Regions from separate parts of the Brevibacillus gelatini genome, predicted to be linked through region 1. Evidence: riboswitches for the same ligand, from Rfam matches in the RefSeq annotation. Region 1 holds a riboswitch; each other region holds the start of a gene.

Region 1 (4,755 bases):
CTGTAGTTTATAATTGCTAAGGTAATGATTTTGGGAACTGTTTCAGCGCCGCTGCTGTCGGCAGCTGTCCGTTCCGGAAAGAAGGAATTGACTTGCCATTTCTTCGCTTTAAAGGCTTTGAAAAAGAAAAGCTGCAATCGGTATCCCCCCTTATCATAGAAGAGTTTGCCCGCATCGCAGAAGTGAGCGAGGAAAAGGTCAAGCTGGAGCTGCTTCTGGTCGAGCAGTTGACGAATAGTCCGCTGTCCTTGGAAATCATGATGTTTCCCAGGGAGCAAAGGCAACACGATGAAATAGCCAGCACGATGAACCGGATTTTGCAAAAACAAGGTTTCACGAATGTCCATATTTTCTTTATCCTGCTGTCGCCTGAGCTGTATTACAAGGAAGGGCTGCCTTTGCAAGTCAAAAGCTCAGGTTGATCCGAACAAAAGAACAGACCGCTCTCCCTGAACGGAACTGCCGTTCAAGGAGAGCGGTCTTTTTTTACCTAATAATAGAGACTTTCCGTTTGCAGACATTTGGTGCAGGTGCGGGCGAGCGGGGTCTCGATGAACTCATGCTCACATTCATTTTGCAAAAGGTGCAATTGGCGTTTCAGACGTTCAAGGTCACCCTCCAGGCGAGCGATCTCTGCTCGCAAGCGCAAAGCTTCCTTCACTTGCCAGCCACCTCCGGGGACTTATTTGTACAGTTGGCTTCCCTGGTCGCGAAATTCGCGGGCTTTTTCTTGCAGACCCGCTGCGATGGCCGCAGGATCGATCTCCTCCTGCTCCTGTGCCTGGTTGCGGATGTCGTGCGAGATTTTCATGCTGCAAAATTTCGGACCGCACATCGAGCAAAAGTGTGCGGACTTCGCTGCTTCGGCAGGCAGTGTCTCGTCGTGGTATTCGCGGGCGCGCTCGGGGTCGAGCGAGAGGTTGAACTGATCGTTCCAGCGAAACTCGAAGCGGGCTTTGGACAGGGCATCGTCGCGCTGTTTCGCTCGCGGGTGGCCTTTGGCCAAATCCGCTGCGTGGGCCGCAATTTTATAGGCAATGAGACCGTTGCGCACGTCTTCCTTGTTCGGCAGACCGAGATGCTCTTTGGGCGTGACGTAGCAGAGCATCGCGGTTCCAAACCAGCCGATCATCGCGGCGCCAATCGCCGACGTGATGTGGTCGTAGCCGGGGGCGATGTCTGTCGTCAGCGGCCCGAGTGTGTAAAAAGGCGCCTCGTGGCAGAGCGCAAGCTGTTTGTCCATGTTTTCGCGGATGAGGTGCATCGGCACGTGGCCGGGTCCTTCGATCATGACCTGCACATCGTGCTTCCAGGCGATTTTGGTCAGTTCCCCGAGTGTTTCCAATTCGGCAAACTGGGCTTCGTCATTCGCGTCGGCAATCGAGCCGGGGCGCAAGCCGTCGCCAAGGGAAATACTGATGTCGTACGCCTTGAGAATTTCGCAAATCTCTTCAAAATGCGTGTACAAAAAGTTTTCCTTGTGATGGGCGAGACACCACGCAGCCAGAATGGAGCCGCCGCGCGAGACGATCCCGGTCACGCGCTTCGCGGTCAGCGGAATGTAGCGGAGCAGGACGCCGGCGTGAATGGTGAAATAATCGACGCCTTGTTCCGCTTGTTCAATCAGTGTATCCCGGTAGATTTCCCAGGTCAGTTCTTCTGCTTTTCCGTTCACCTTTTCCAGCGCCTGATAGATCGGGACGGTTCCGACAGGCACAGGACTGTTGCGGATGATCCACTCGCGCGTCGTGTGGATGTGCTTTCCGGTCGACAGGTCCATGATCGTGTCCGCGCCCCAGCGCACCGACCAGATCATTTTTTCGACTTCCTCTTCCATCGACGAACTGACGGCAGAGGTGCCGATGTTGGCATTGACCTTGACGTGAAAATTCCGGCCGATAATCATCGGTTCCGCTTCCGGGTGATTGATATTGGCGGGAATGATCGCCCGGCCTGCCGCCACCTCGGCACGAACGAACTCCGGCGTGACGCCTTCGCGGATGGCGATGAACTCCATCTCCGGCGTGATGATGTTACGGCAGGCGTAGTGAAGCTGGGTGACTGTCTTGCCTGGCTTCGCCCGTCGCGGCTGATAGCCTTCGCGCGGGAAAGCGGATATTTTCTCTGCGCTGTCGAAGTTGCGAAGTCCGTCATCCACAGGCTTCGGTTCGCGGCCTGCATAGCACTCCGTATCGCCGCGTTCCTCGATCCAGCGCTGACGCACGAGCGGGAGCCCTTTTTTGATGTCGGCAACATAGCCTTCGGCGGTGTATTCGCCGCTCGTGTCGTACACGCGAATCGGCGGGTTAGGCGTGTCACCGTACAGCCCCTTGGAAGGCGATAGCGTAACTTCGCGCATCGGCACGCGAATGTCGGGGCGGCTGCCTACTTCGTATACTTTGCGGCTTCCAGGAAAAGATGAAATGGATGACATAAAAAAACCTCCTTGGCGTGGTTGCACGAAAGCGCGAACCTTGTAGGGAGGCGAAAGAGGCCCGTCGCGAAAAAACGCCGCATGGGAGCATGCGACGCCAGACGCGAGAGCAGAGAAGAGACGGGTATCGAAAAAAAGATACACGCCGCTCATCTGTCATATGGACATTCCTCCGCTGGCATTACCCAGTTCAGGTTCAACGGTCGATGGCACAGTACCATCCTCTCAGCCTGGTGATTTCCAAGCTCCCGTGCTTGTTTTTGGTTGTGATTGCAAGTTTAGGATACCGGACATGACCCGATATTGGCAAGAAAAAGTTTCCAACAAAAATTGCCGCAGGGCAACATATTTTCCCCCCTTCTATACTCGTGAATCGGACTAAAACTGTTTCTGTAGACCCACACGAATTGCGTCTGTTACGATGAAATTCGAAAACGGGAAACTGCTTTCGTACGTTCTGTTCCAAGGCTTTTTTGCGAATAGGGCGATGGAGATTTTTTGAGGTGATGAGTGTGGATGTATATTCGGATCTGAAGCAGGGAGAGCGGGGCGCGTGGGTCAGTATTATCGCCTATATTTTCTGCTCGGCGTTGAAAATAGGAGTGGCTGCGCTGACGGGCTCGGCAGCGTTGATGGCAGACGGGCTGAACAATTCGACGGACGTGGTGGCATCGATTGCGGTGCTGATCGGGCTGCGCATTGCCCGCAAGCCGCCGGATCGCGACCATCCGTACGGTCACTTTCGTGCAGAGACGATCTCTGCCTTGGTCGCGTCGTTCATCATGCTGTTTGTCGGACTGGAGGTCATTACAGGGGCAGTTCCGACGCTGTTTGATACAAACCACACGGCTCCGGACATGCTTGCGGGCTGGACGGCGCTGGCGACAGCGGCTATCATGCTGGGGGTTTATCGCTACAATCGCCAGCTCGCCGTGAAAACGAACAGCCAGGCGCTGCTCGCGGCCGCAGCCGACAATCGTTCGGACGCCTTCGTCAGCATCGGGACGTTTGTAGGAGTGGCGGGCGCCCAGTTCCAGCTCCATTGGCTCGACCCGCTGGCAGCCTTTGTGGTCGGGGTCATCATCTTGAAGACAGCGTGGGATATTTTCCGGGAGGCAACGCATCGTTTGACCGATGGCTTTGACGAGGGGCAACTGGAGAAGTTGAGGGAGACGATCGTCTCCATTCCCGGGGTGAAAGCGATCAGTGATATTAAGGCGCGTTATCACGGCAGCAGTGTACTCGTTGACGTCGTGATCCATGTCGATCCGCAGTTGAACGTAGTGGAAAGCCACACCATCACCGAAAATATCGAAGAACGGATGAAACGTGTGCACAAGATCAATACGGTTCACATTCATATTGAACCGGAACAGCAGATCGTAAAATGATAAGCAAAAAACCTGTCCGCAGCTGGAGAGCACTGCAAAAGTGCTCTCTCGGTTTTTAATAATGGGTTCATGTCAATAATTGATGCCGACGGCATCAAAAAGAATGCAGCCTTACTTCTTACGAAGCTGGCTGCATTTGCTTTATTAGCTTTACCATTCGCTTTACGTTTACAACGAATGCCGTTAAGTATGCTTGTATCCGCATACCAAATAAACCACGGTATTTTGCCCTGGTCAATCCATGAAATCTTTTTAATTCAGCATTTTTGTGCTCAATGATCCGGCGACGCTTCGATCGCTCTTTGAAGGTGGTGCTTGCCTCAAACCTCATGTGCTCTTGATAGTGCTCCGCCACCATACGAATGGAATAAGTCTTTGCTTTGGCACCAGGCTTGTAGCATCCTTCGCGAAGTGGACATGTCTTGCACTTCTCCACATCAAAGTAAAAGACAAGAGAACGGCTGCGCCCGGATTTTTTCTTCCCTTGTACCGCTTTTCGTATACTGTGCTCTCCGGTTGGGCAAATGACAAAGTCGGCGTCTTTGTTGTATGTAAAGCCTTCCTGTTTCATTCCTCCGGAATGGACAATTGGGTTTAAGGGGACTATCGGTTGAATGTCTTTTGAGGCAAGGAGATTTAAATTGTCTTTTCCAGAGTAAGCAGTGTCTCCGATGACTTCCTCAATCTTCATACCTGTCTTTTCTGTTTGCTCTAATAGCTTTGGCAGTTGTTTGCCATCATCTTCACTTCCACCCGTAACTTCAATCGCAGTGATGATCTCTTCTTCTGTCATCGCTACATGCTCTTTGTAGCCAAAAAAGGAGAGGGTATTGCTTTTCCAGCCAAAACGCGCGTCTGGGTCAATCGCAGACATGATGCCTTTGTTTGCTAGTAACCGTTCATCTTCCACGATTTGCTTTGCGTGCTTGA
Region 2 (4,755 bases), 320 kb from region 1:
CATGCTCTCTTTTCACTCCTTCTCTTCCTTTGGCGTATTGCACCAGCTGGCGATGAAGCGGGCCATGATCTGGGCAAAGCGGACAAGCTGTTTTGGATCAATCGACTCGTCGACAGCATGGGCGTACTTCAGCTCGCCCGGACCGAACAGCACAGCGGGAATGCCGGCATGCGCGAACCAGCCCGCGTCCGTGACGGTGGTCGACATGTCCACCACAGGCGCCTCGTGCAGCTCGCTCTCATAGGCGGCTTGCAGCTGCGCCAGGGCCGGATGCTTTGTATCCAGCTCCAGGGACGGAAAAATTTCCCCGCGCTCCTCGATCATGGAGCGACCGCCCCAGCGAAAGACGGGAGGATGGTCGCGCAGCCACACATCTGCCGCTGCTGCCCGTCCGACATGGTCTTCGATTTCGCGAATGATCTGTTCATACGATTCGTTCGGGTAAAAGTGAGCGGTAATCCAGAGCGCGCAGCGATCCGCAATGAACGCAGCATGACGTCCGCCCTCGATTACGGCAGGATTGATCGTATTGCTGCCAGCCGGGAAACCGGGGTACGCCTTCATCACAGCCCAGTCCCGCTCCAGCTCCTGCAGCGCCGTGATGATTTTCGCCATTTTCTCGATGGCAGACGCGCCGCGCACACCACCTCCTGCATGGATCGTCCGTGCCCGCATCCCGTCGTGCAAGGTCGTCGGGCTCTCAATCGTGATCCAGCCGGTAATGACACCGCCCTGCCCTTGCATGTGCAGGTTGCTCGTGTCGACGACAACAGCGTAGTCCGCCTGATAGCGGCGTTCGAGCGCAGCCAACGTTCCGGCTTCGCCCGCTTCCTCGCCAATCACCGATTGGAACAGCAAATCGCCTGCCAGCTCGACGCCGTGCTCGCGCAGCATCTGGATGGCGAACAGGCTTGCCGCCAGTCCGCCCTTCATGTCGGCTACACCGCGTCCGTACAGCCGCCCGTCTGCGCCGCGGGTCAAGGAAAACGGCGGATACGTCCAGCTCGCATCGTCGCCGACTTCTGCGACGTCGATGTGCCCGTTGACAATCAGGCTGTTCGCCTTGGCAGGAGCACTGCCCGGCAGTCGTCCGACGATATTGTCGTCGCCGGGGTACACGGTCCAGCGATCAACCTCAAAGCCAATGGCCGCAAGCCGATTGGCGAGTACGGTTTGCGCCGCATCGCTGTTTCGCGCTGGCGGACTCACAGTCGGATGGGAAACGAGCTCTGCCAAAAGGGCAAACAGCTCTTCTTTGCGGCTGGCAATCGCTTCTACCGCTTCTGTCAGTCGGTCCACGCTACTCGATCATCCCTTCGGTCGGGCTGCTCGCCGACGCGTAGCGCTTTTTCGCGATCCGTCCTGCGAGGAACCCTTTGCGTCCCGCTTCCACTCCAAGCTTCATCGCTTCGGCCATCAACACCGGATTGTCGGCGAGCGCGACAGCCGTATTCAGCAGCACGCCGTCAGCGCCCAGCTCCATCGCTTTCGCACAATCGGCTGGCGAACCGATGCCTGCGTCCACGATCACAGGCACTTTGGCGTCCTCGATGATGAAGCGGAGGTTGTTTTCGTTGAGGATGCCTTGTCCGGAGCCAATCGGGGATGCGCCCGGCATGACAGCATGCACGCCTACCTCCTGCAAGCGCTTGGCGAGAATCGGATCGTCGTTGGTGTAGGTCAGCACGATAAAGCCTTCCTCAACCAAAATTTTCGACGCTTCCAGCGTGCCAATCGGGTCAGGCAGCAATGTTTTCGGGTCGCCAATAACTTCTACCTTAATCATGTCACACAAGCCGGAAGCCTTCGCCAGACGGGCGATGCGCACCGCTTCCTCCGCCGTGTACGCTCCCGCTGTGTTCGGCAGCAGAGTGAATTTTTTCAGGTCGAGCTGTTCCAAAAAGTTCGGCTCTTGCGGATTTTCCAAATTGAGACGGCGAATCGCAAACGTCAAAATTTCCGCTTCCGACACCTCGACTGCTTTTCCTTGTGTTTCCAAATCTGCGAATTTTCCGGTCCCAAGCAACAGGCGGGAACGAAACTCGTAAGGGCCAATTTTCAATGTATCCATGCTGGTCATCCTCCTCCGACAAAATGAACGATTTCGATGCGGTCTCCGTCTGCAATCGGTGTTTGTTCATACCGGGAGCGGTCGATGATTTCTCCGTTGCGCTCCACGACGACAATCTTCTCCTGCAGGGAATACGAAGCGAGCAGGTCGCGGACTGTGTTGATTTCAGCCGACAGCTCTGCTGTTTTTCCGTTCAGCACAACAACCATTGTATTCCTCCTTCTTGATGGCACCTGTCGAGGGATAAAAAACGGCTTCCCTCGCCTGCCGGAAGTCACTCCAGTCAAACGGTGGAAGCCGTATGCGTAACCCATCCGTATCCGCTCGGACAGATGGAAGCAAAAAAACCATCCGCCGTGGGATGGTTGAGTGGATCTCATCATCTGGCAACAGTTTTCCGGCAAATACGCCGCCACTGCCGCACCGTGAAATCGATTCCTATACCTCTTCCTCCGCTGGCATGACCCAGGTCAGGTTCAACGGTCAGTAACACACTCGTTACAATCTCAGCCGACGATGCTCGGCCCCCGTTTGGTAGTAAACCTATGAAATTGTCGTACATTCGAGTATTACAGTACCATTCTATTTCGTGTTTGTAAAGGTTTCCTTGTACATCGATTCCAGTACAGCCAGGCAACGTTCGGACCAGGCCGCCATTTTTTTCAGCTTCTCCATTTCCCGCTCCATCGCCTTGCGCACAGACTCTTTGTAGTCGGGCACTTCGCCGTTGTAGCGGATGGCGGATGCGGCCGGGGTCATGAATTTTTCCTGGTAGGAGAGTGCCGGGCGCTCGTGAAACAGCGGCACATCCACCTCGTAGGACGTATGCAGGTCGCCCTGCTGCGGGTATTTCGTCACCGCCAGCACCTTGACCAACAACTTCGTATCGTGAATTTCCAGCACTTCCGCAATATACTCTCCTGTCCGCTGCGTCACGCGAACTTTGTCACCGGGATTCCATAGCATTGTCATTTCCTCCTTGCATCAACCATCATCGTGAAGGCCAGGCATGAACGGCCTGGCCGCGAATCGAGACTCGTCCGTCAGACCAGGGACTCGGCAAGCAGCTTGCGGGCATGTGCCAGCACTTCGTCCGCAGCAGACGCTGGTTGACCGCCGCCCTGCGCCATCGCCGGATTGCCGCCGCCTTTTCCGGCAATCAGCGGCAGCGTCTCCTTGATTAGCTGATTGACAGCAACGTTCACGGCCTGACCCCGCGCAAATACAAGCTGGGTCTTCTCGTCAGTCGCGGCGGCCAGCAAGCATACGACGTCCGGCGCCTCCGCGACCGCAAGCTGGGCGAACTGCTGCAGCTGCTGAATGGTTTTGTCCGGGAAAACTCGTGTGATGACCCGCGCTGCTCCCACTTGCTCTGCCACGTCAAGCTGCTTTCGGACTTCGCTTTCCAGCAGTTGCTTTTCGGCATCGGCGAGTCTTGCTTTCAAGCTGTCCCGTTCAGCCAGCACGCGCTCTGCCTGCACGATCAGGTCTGCTTCACTGGTTGCAAAAAGCTTCGCCAGTTCACGCACGGCCACCTGCTTGCGTGTATAGTCCCGCAAAGCGCGCAAGCCGCAGATGAACTCCAGCCGGATGTTTCCGCGATGGCGCTCCCAGCCGAGAATTTTTATCATGCCCACTTCGCCTGTGCGCGCAGGATGTGTGCCACCGCACGGATTGTAGTCGTACTCCGGGATGATGACGACGCGAACATTTTCCGTGACCGTCGGCTGTTTTTTCAATGGCAGTGTAGCCAGCTCCTCGTCATCGACAAACCGGGCGATGATCGGATGATTTTCCAGCACGACCTGATTGGCCCGCTGCTCGACCGCTTCCCATACGTCCGGTGTCAGTTCATCCAGGCGGACGTCGATTGTTACGCGTTCTTTTCCCAGGTGAAACGCGACCGTCTCCGCCTGCACTACTTCCAGAAACGCGGCGGACAAAATATGCTGTCCGGCATGCTGCTGCATGTGATCGAAGCGGCGGTCCCAATCGATCTGACCGATCACTTCCGTGCAGTCCTCCGGTAGCGGAGCTTCCAGCCGATGACGCACCTCGCCCGCTACTTCTTCCACGTCAATGACCCGACAATCTCCAAGCGTGCCCAGATCGGCAGGCTGTCCGCCTCCCGTCGGGTAAAACGCCGTCTGGCTGAGCACGGCGTACGGCGTACCGTCCTCTTCCCGCCCTTGCCTGATTACTTGCGCCGTAAACTTTCTCACATACGCATCTTGATAATAGATTCTGTCTTTCATTTTTGCTCCTTGCCGCCGGGGAGTAAAAAGCGATTTGCTTTTTCCTTCCGGCCATTATCTCCCGCCAGGGGTGCTCATATATGGATAGAAAAGTGATCGAACAACTTGTTGCCCTATGTACGTAAAGAACTCTCGTTTTTTCAAAAATCGAAGCGCACTTTCTCCGAGATGGATCAAAAAAACGCGCGCAAAGCAAACAACAGCAATCCATTGACGGCGAAGAAGTGCTCCTGTGCTGGCGAAGAGCGAAGAATCCATTCCCCGCTACTTCAGGTGCATCCAGACTTCATGGGCCGCAAACCGAACTGCCGACGGCTTTTTCTAGCCAAACAGGCGATCCATCTGCTGTTCGCGCGCGAGGCGCTCTTCCGGGCTTGCCAGATCGTATTTTTTCAACAGGTGAAACAGCTCGTTCAACCGCTCCTGGCT
Region 3 (4,755 bases), 2.0 Mb from region 1:
GGCTGAAGCGACGGGGGCGTAGTAGCCGATCTCTTCCTCTACGCCTGTGTTGTAGACGTGGCGCAAAACAAACGGTTCGCCCAGCTCCAGCCAGGCATCGGGGCTGTCCAGCTCGCCCTGCAAAACTTTTACCGGGATGCGCAGGTACACCGTGTTTTTGTCGTCAAGGCTGCGGTCGAAATAGCCGTGCTCGTAATCCCAGTTAGCCAATGTAAAATGCGGCTCAAGCGATTCGCGAAAATACCCGAATGTCGCCTTCGTCCCTGGTAAGCTGCTTTGGATTTTCTTCATTTGTATCCCTGCCTTCGTTACATGCTACTGGTAGTGTGCGCCGAAACAGCAGGTTGTACTCACAGGCGAGGGCAGGCAAAACGAGCAACAAGCCTCGCTGCCGGAACTGCGGTTGGCAAGAGGCTTGATCGCTCGATGCTTTCACGTTTTAGAGCAGTGCGATCGTCAAAAGCGTAAACAAGGCGAGTGGGATGATTTTTTTGCCTCTTCGGCACGGACGGCGGCGTTTTTTCCTTGGCACGACGACTGCAGCCGGAGGTGGCGGCGGCGGTGGTGGAAACGGGTAAAACGACTGCGGCGGGTAGGGCGGGAACGGTGGGAATGGCGACATGTACGGATTGAATCCGGAATACGGGCTGACGAAAGGAGCGCCCTCGCCATACGGACTCACCTGGCCATACGGAAAGCTGGGACTGCCAAACGGACTCACTTGCCCATGCGGCTGACCCGGACTCCCAAACGGGCTCACCTGCCCATACGGCACACCTGGGCTGCCAAACGGACTCACCTGCCCATACGGCACACCTGGGCTGCCAAACGGACTCATTTGCCCGTACGGCTGGCCTGGGCTGCCAAACGGGCTTACCTGCCCATAGGGATGTGTCGGACTGCCGAATGGGCTGATCGGAGCGTATGGATAGCAATCTTCCGCGTAAGGGCTGACTTGACCGGCAGGAGGCCGATTGGGCTGGCTGCTGCTGCCAAGCGGACTGACATCGCCAAACGCCTGATACCCGCCATACGGATAGCCATAGGGAGTCCAATTCGGGTACCCGTCCCAGTCTCCATGCGATTTGCGGCTGGCTACCTCTTCGATCTCGTAGCCGTCTTCCTCTGCATCGGGATCGTCCACTTCCACGTATACGTTCTGATCGTCAATATCCACGATCACCCCTTCAAAAACCTGGCCGTCAATCGCTTCGATGCGCACCTTTTTTTCGATGTGTTCCTTGCATATGTTTTGCACATTTTCACGCATATCTTTTATCAAGCTGACCGTCTGGACGTCAGCCTGGTACAGCTTTTTCTCAGACTGCATGGAAACTCCTCCCCTTCTGGTGTTTCTTTATTACCATATACAGGTGCCCATGGGGAGGTGTACCGGTTTGCAGTCCGGACTAGCCCATTTTGTGCTGCGCTTGGTCTGTTTCCGCGAGAAAACGGGAAGGCAAAAACGGTGTCAGGCGCTCCGTCTCGCCTTTTTCCAGGTAGTCCGCCATCCATTTCGCTGTTACCGGGGACAGCAGGATGCCGTTGCGGAAATGCCCGCCGGCAATGGAAAGCCCGTCCCAACCGGGCACAGGACCAAGCAGCGGCTTGCCATCTGCCGTAGCGGGCCGCAGTCCGCCCCACGCCTCCAGAAAAGCGGCACTGTGCAAGGCTGGCACATACGGCATGACGCCGTTCAGGACGCTGGCCAAGCCAGCCAATGTGACCTCGCGCTGAAAGCCGCTTTCGTCTTCGGTCGCGCCGATGACGATTTTGCCGTCCTTTTTCGGGGTGATGTAGCCCGATGTGCCAAAAATGACGGTGCGCAGCGGGATGCCTGCGGAGGAAACGGCCGCGATCTGGCCGCGAACCGGGCGAACGGGAACCGATACGCCGAGCATTTCCAGCATGATGCCCGCCCACGCGCCTGACGTGATGATCGTTTGCGTTGCCCGCAGCGGCCCAAGCGAGCTCTCCACGCCGACTACCCGGCCGCCTTTTACCGCTATGCCGCTCACGACACAGCCTGCGTGCAGCACGACGCCTTGCAGCCGACACGCTGTCACAAGCGCGCGCAGCAGCATGCGGTTGTTGATATGACCTTCATACGGAGAGTAAATGGCTGCCTGCGCCTGTTCGGTCAAAAGCGGCTCCACCTCAGCCAGTTGCTGGCGTTCCGTCAAAAAGTGAACGCTGTACCCCGCTTCTTTTTGCCAAAGGTACTTCGCCAAAAGCTGTTCCTGCTCGTCATCGTTGAGCGCAACCGTGAGCAGCCCTTCCAGGCTGAGCTGGACGTCCCCTCCGGTAAACTCCTCCAGTTCGGCTGCCCACTGTGGATAACAGGCCAGGGACGTCATGCCCAGATCGAGCATCGGGCCTGGGGCTGCAAACTCCTTCAAGGGCGCAAGCATCCCCGCCGCAGCAGAAGACGCCTGACCGCCCCATTCGTCCTGCTCGACCAGCGTTACGCTCATCCCTCTTCGTGACAGCTCATAAGCCAGACTTAATCCGATAATTCCTCCACCCACTACGAGACAATCGCTCAATTTGTTTCTCTCCTCGCTGTTGTAATCTCTGCGGGGCCATTTCCTAAAGCAAAAAGAAAAAGCCCTCCCTTTCCTTCGCAGGAAAAGGCGGGCTTCATACGCATGTAAACCAAGAATAAAGCGCTGTTTGCCGGCAACCGTATCCCTGCGCCGGCATGATCCGGATCAGGTGCAATGGGTCGACGGTCGTTCGCTTCCGTCCTCTCAGCCCCGCATGAAGGACTCCCCGAGTTGCTTGATCTTTTATTTTCGTTCACCCACCAAGTATAGTCCTCTTGGCTGTGATCTGACAAGATGCTCTCTCTTCATCCTGCTCCCTAGTCTTCGTCTTTTACATCGTAGCTTTCCGGAATCGTCTCGTGACGCTCCGCTTCCTCGAACTCGCGAAGCTTGCGTATTTCCTCCAGATGGTGGTTGAACTGCTCCTTGTTGATGATATACTCATTTCCGTCGTGGAGAGCGCGGATTTTGCCCTGATGAATTTTTTCCAAAATAAACGTTTCAGGAAGCTCCAAATACGCCGCCGTCTCCTCCACAGTCAAATACGTTTTGTTCTCGCGCAATCTTGCCTCCAGTTCCGCTTTCTGCTGCTCGAATCCAGGTTTTCCCAGAAGGGCGAACATGTTGGCCTTGTACGCCTCCACCCCGGGCTGATCGAACGGGTTGACTCCTAACAAATAGCCGCTGATCCCGCACGCCTTTTCAAAAAAGTAAATCAGGGCACCAAGGTGATACGCTGTCGCCTCTGGCATTTCCACAAGCAGGTTCGGTACGCCGCCGTCTACATGGGCCAGTACCGTTCCCTCGAAAGCCTTTTTATTGACAAAACCCATCCGCTTGCCGGACAGGAAGTTCAACCCGTCCACATCCAGCGGGTCCTCCTGTACGGTGACGTCAACGGCGGGCTTGTTCACGGTTACAACGGTTTCAAACAACTGCCGCATGCCGTCCTGTATGTACTGCCCCAACGAGTGCAAGTCCGCGGAAAACTCGGCGGACGCGGGAAAAATTCCTTTGCCGTCCTTGCCTTCCGACTCCCCGAAAAGCTGCTTCCACCACTCCAAAAAATAACGGAATTGCGGTTCGTAGCTGACCAGAAGCTCCACGGTTTTGCCTTTGCGGTACAGCGCATTGCGAATGGCCGCATACTGGTAGCACGGATTTTCGTACAGATCCATGACCTTGTAGCGCTCGCACGCGTCCTGCGCTCCCTTCATCAGCGCATCCACATCTGCTCCGCTCACTGCGATCGGCAACAGTCCAACCGCAGTCAACACGGAAAAACGTCCGCCTATATCGTCCGGAATGACAAAGCTCTCGTAGCCTTCGTCCTCGGCAAGTTTTTTCAGGGCGCCACGCGTTTTGTCCGTCGTAATATAGATGCGCTTCCTCGCCTGTTCGCGTCCGTACTTGTTCACAAGCCAGTTGCGCAGCAGCCGAAAAGCGATCGCGGGCTCCGTCGTCGTGCCCGACTTCGAGATGACATTGATGGACACATCTTTTCCTTCGATCACGTCCATCAGATGAGAGATATAAACCGGGCTGATGTTATTCCCGACAAAATAAATTTCCGGAAAACGCCGCTTCGACTTCGGCAATAAATTGTAAAAACTGTGGCCCAAAATGTCCAGTACAGCTTTTGCCCCTAAATATGAACCCCCGATTCCAATTACCAAAAGCACATCCGAATCAGCCTGGATACGTGCCGCCGCCTGGCGAATCCGCTCGTACTCGTCGCGGTCATACCTCTGCGGCCAATCAACCCAACCGAGATAGTCCCTGCCTGGACCCGTTCTTTTGTGCAACATTTCATGCGCCTGCCCGATTGCTGGTGCAAGCTGTTCCCATTCATGCTGTCTCACAAAAGGGCGTGCATTAGAGTAATCAAATCGAATCGCTTGGTTCATGGCTTCCCTCCCAAAGCACATCATCTATTTCCTTCATCTTATCACGTCAGAAGCCGGAAAGTGATTTTCCGTCAAAATATCACAAAAAGCGAGAAAATTGTGTATAATTCGTCAAAAACAAACAAAAACCGCGCTTTGCTGCGAATAAAAAACATGCACCTGTGCAGCTTGAAACAACAGGTGCATGTTTATGTTGGATACGTATCTGTCATCAGCTTTAAAAGAAAAAAGAGCGCAATCCCGACACTTGCGACTGTCCACCAGAGCGTTTTGCTGTCACCCTTGTCTGCCTTGTAGATACC

What was found. A riboswitch is a leader RNA that binds a small molecule or an ion and turns the genes downstream of it on or off. The one in region 1 is predicted to bind thiamine pyrophosphate.
Region 2: linked by a shared signal. The riboswitch ahead of thiS (sulfur carrier protein ThiS) and the one ahead of thiC (phosphomethylpyrimidine synthase ThiC) in region 1 are both predicted to bind thiamine pyrophosphate.
Region 3: linked by a shared signal. The riboswitch ahead of thiO (glycine oxidase ThiO) and the one ahead of thiC (phosphomethylpyrimidine synthase ThiC) in region 1 are both predicted to bind thiamine pyrophosphate.

The regions. Positions count from the first base shown of each region.
Region 1 is NZ_CP154342.1:2,755,998-2,760,752, reverse strand. It holds gene AAFJ72_RS13220 (DUF1904 family protein) at 93-422, shown strand; gene AAFJ72_RS13215 (hypothetical protein) at 491-661, opposite strand; gene thiC (phosphomethylpyrimidine synthase ThiC) at 683-2,434, opposite strand; TPP riboswitch at 2,585-2,695, opposite strand; gene AAFJ72_RS13205 (cation diffusion facilitator family transporter) at 2,947-3,825, shown strand; gene AAFJ72_RS13200 (IS1182 family transposase) at 3,944-4,755, opposite strand, start outside.
Region 2 is NZ_CP154342.1:2,437,987-2,442,741, forward strand. It holds gene tenA (thiaminase II) at 1-3, opposite strand, end outside; gene AAFJ72_RS11600 (acetylornithine deacetylase) at 13-1,299, opposite strand; gene AAFJ72_RS11605 (thiazole synthase) at 1,301-2,071, opposite strand; gene thiS (sulfur carrier protein ThiS) at 2,077-2,280, opposite strand; TPP riboswitch at 2,502-2,612, opposite strand; gene kapB (sporulation phosphorelay system protein KapB) at 2,654-3,037, opposite strand; gene AAFJ72_RS11620 (alanyl-tRNA editing protein) at 3,115-4,326, opposite strand; gene AAFJ72_RS11625 (hypothetical protein) at 4,648-4,755, opposite strand, start outside.
Region 3 is NZ_CP154342.1:766,588-771,342, reverse strand. It holds gene AAFJ72_RS04000 (YugN family protein) at 1-291, opposite strand, end outside; gene AAFJ72_RS03995 (hypothetical protein) at 440-1,330, opposite strand; gene thiO (glycine oxidase ThiO) at 1,410-2,546, opposite strand; TPP riboswitch at 2,669-2,785, opposite strand; gene AAFJ72_RS03985 (excisionase family DNA-binding protein) at 2,864-3,082, opposite strand; partial or broken gene AAFJ72_RS03980 (glucose-6-phosphate isomerase) at 3,104-4,453, opposite strand; gene AAFJ72_RS03975 (hypothetical protein) at 4,642-4,755, opposite strand, start outside.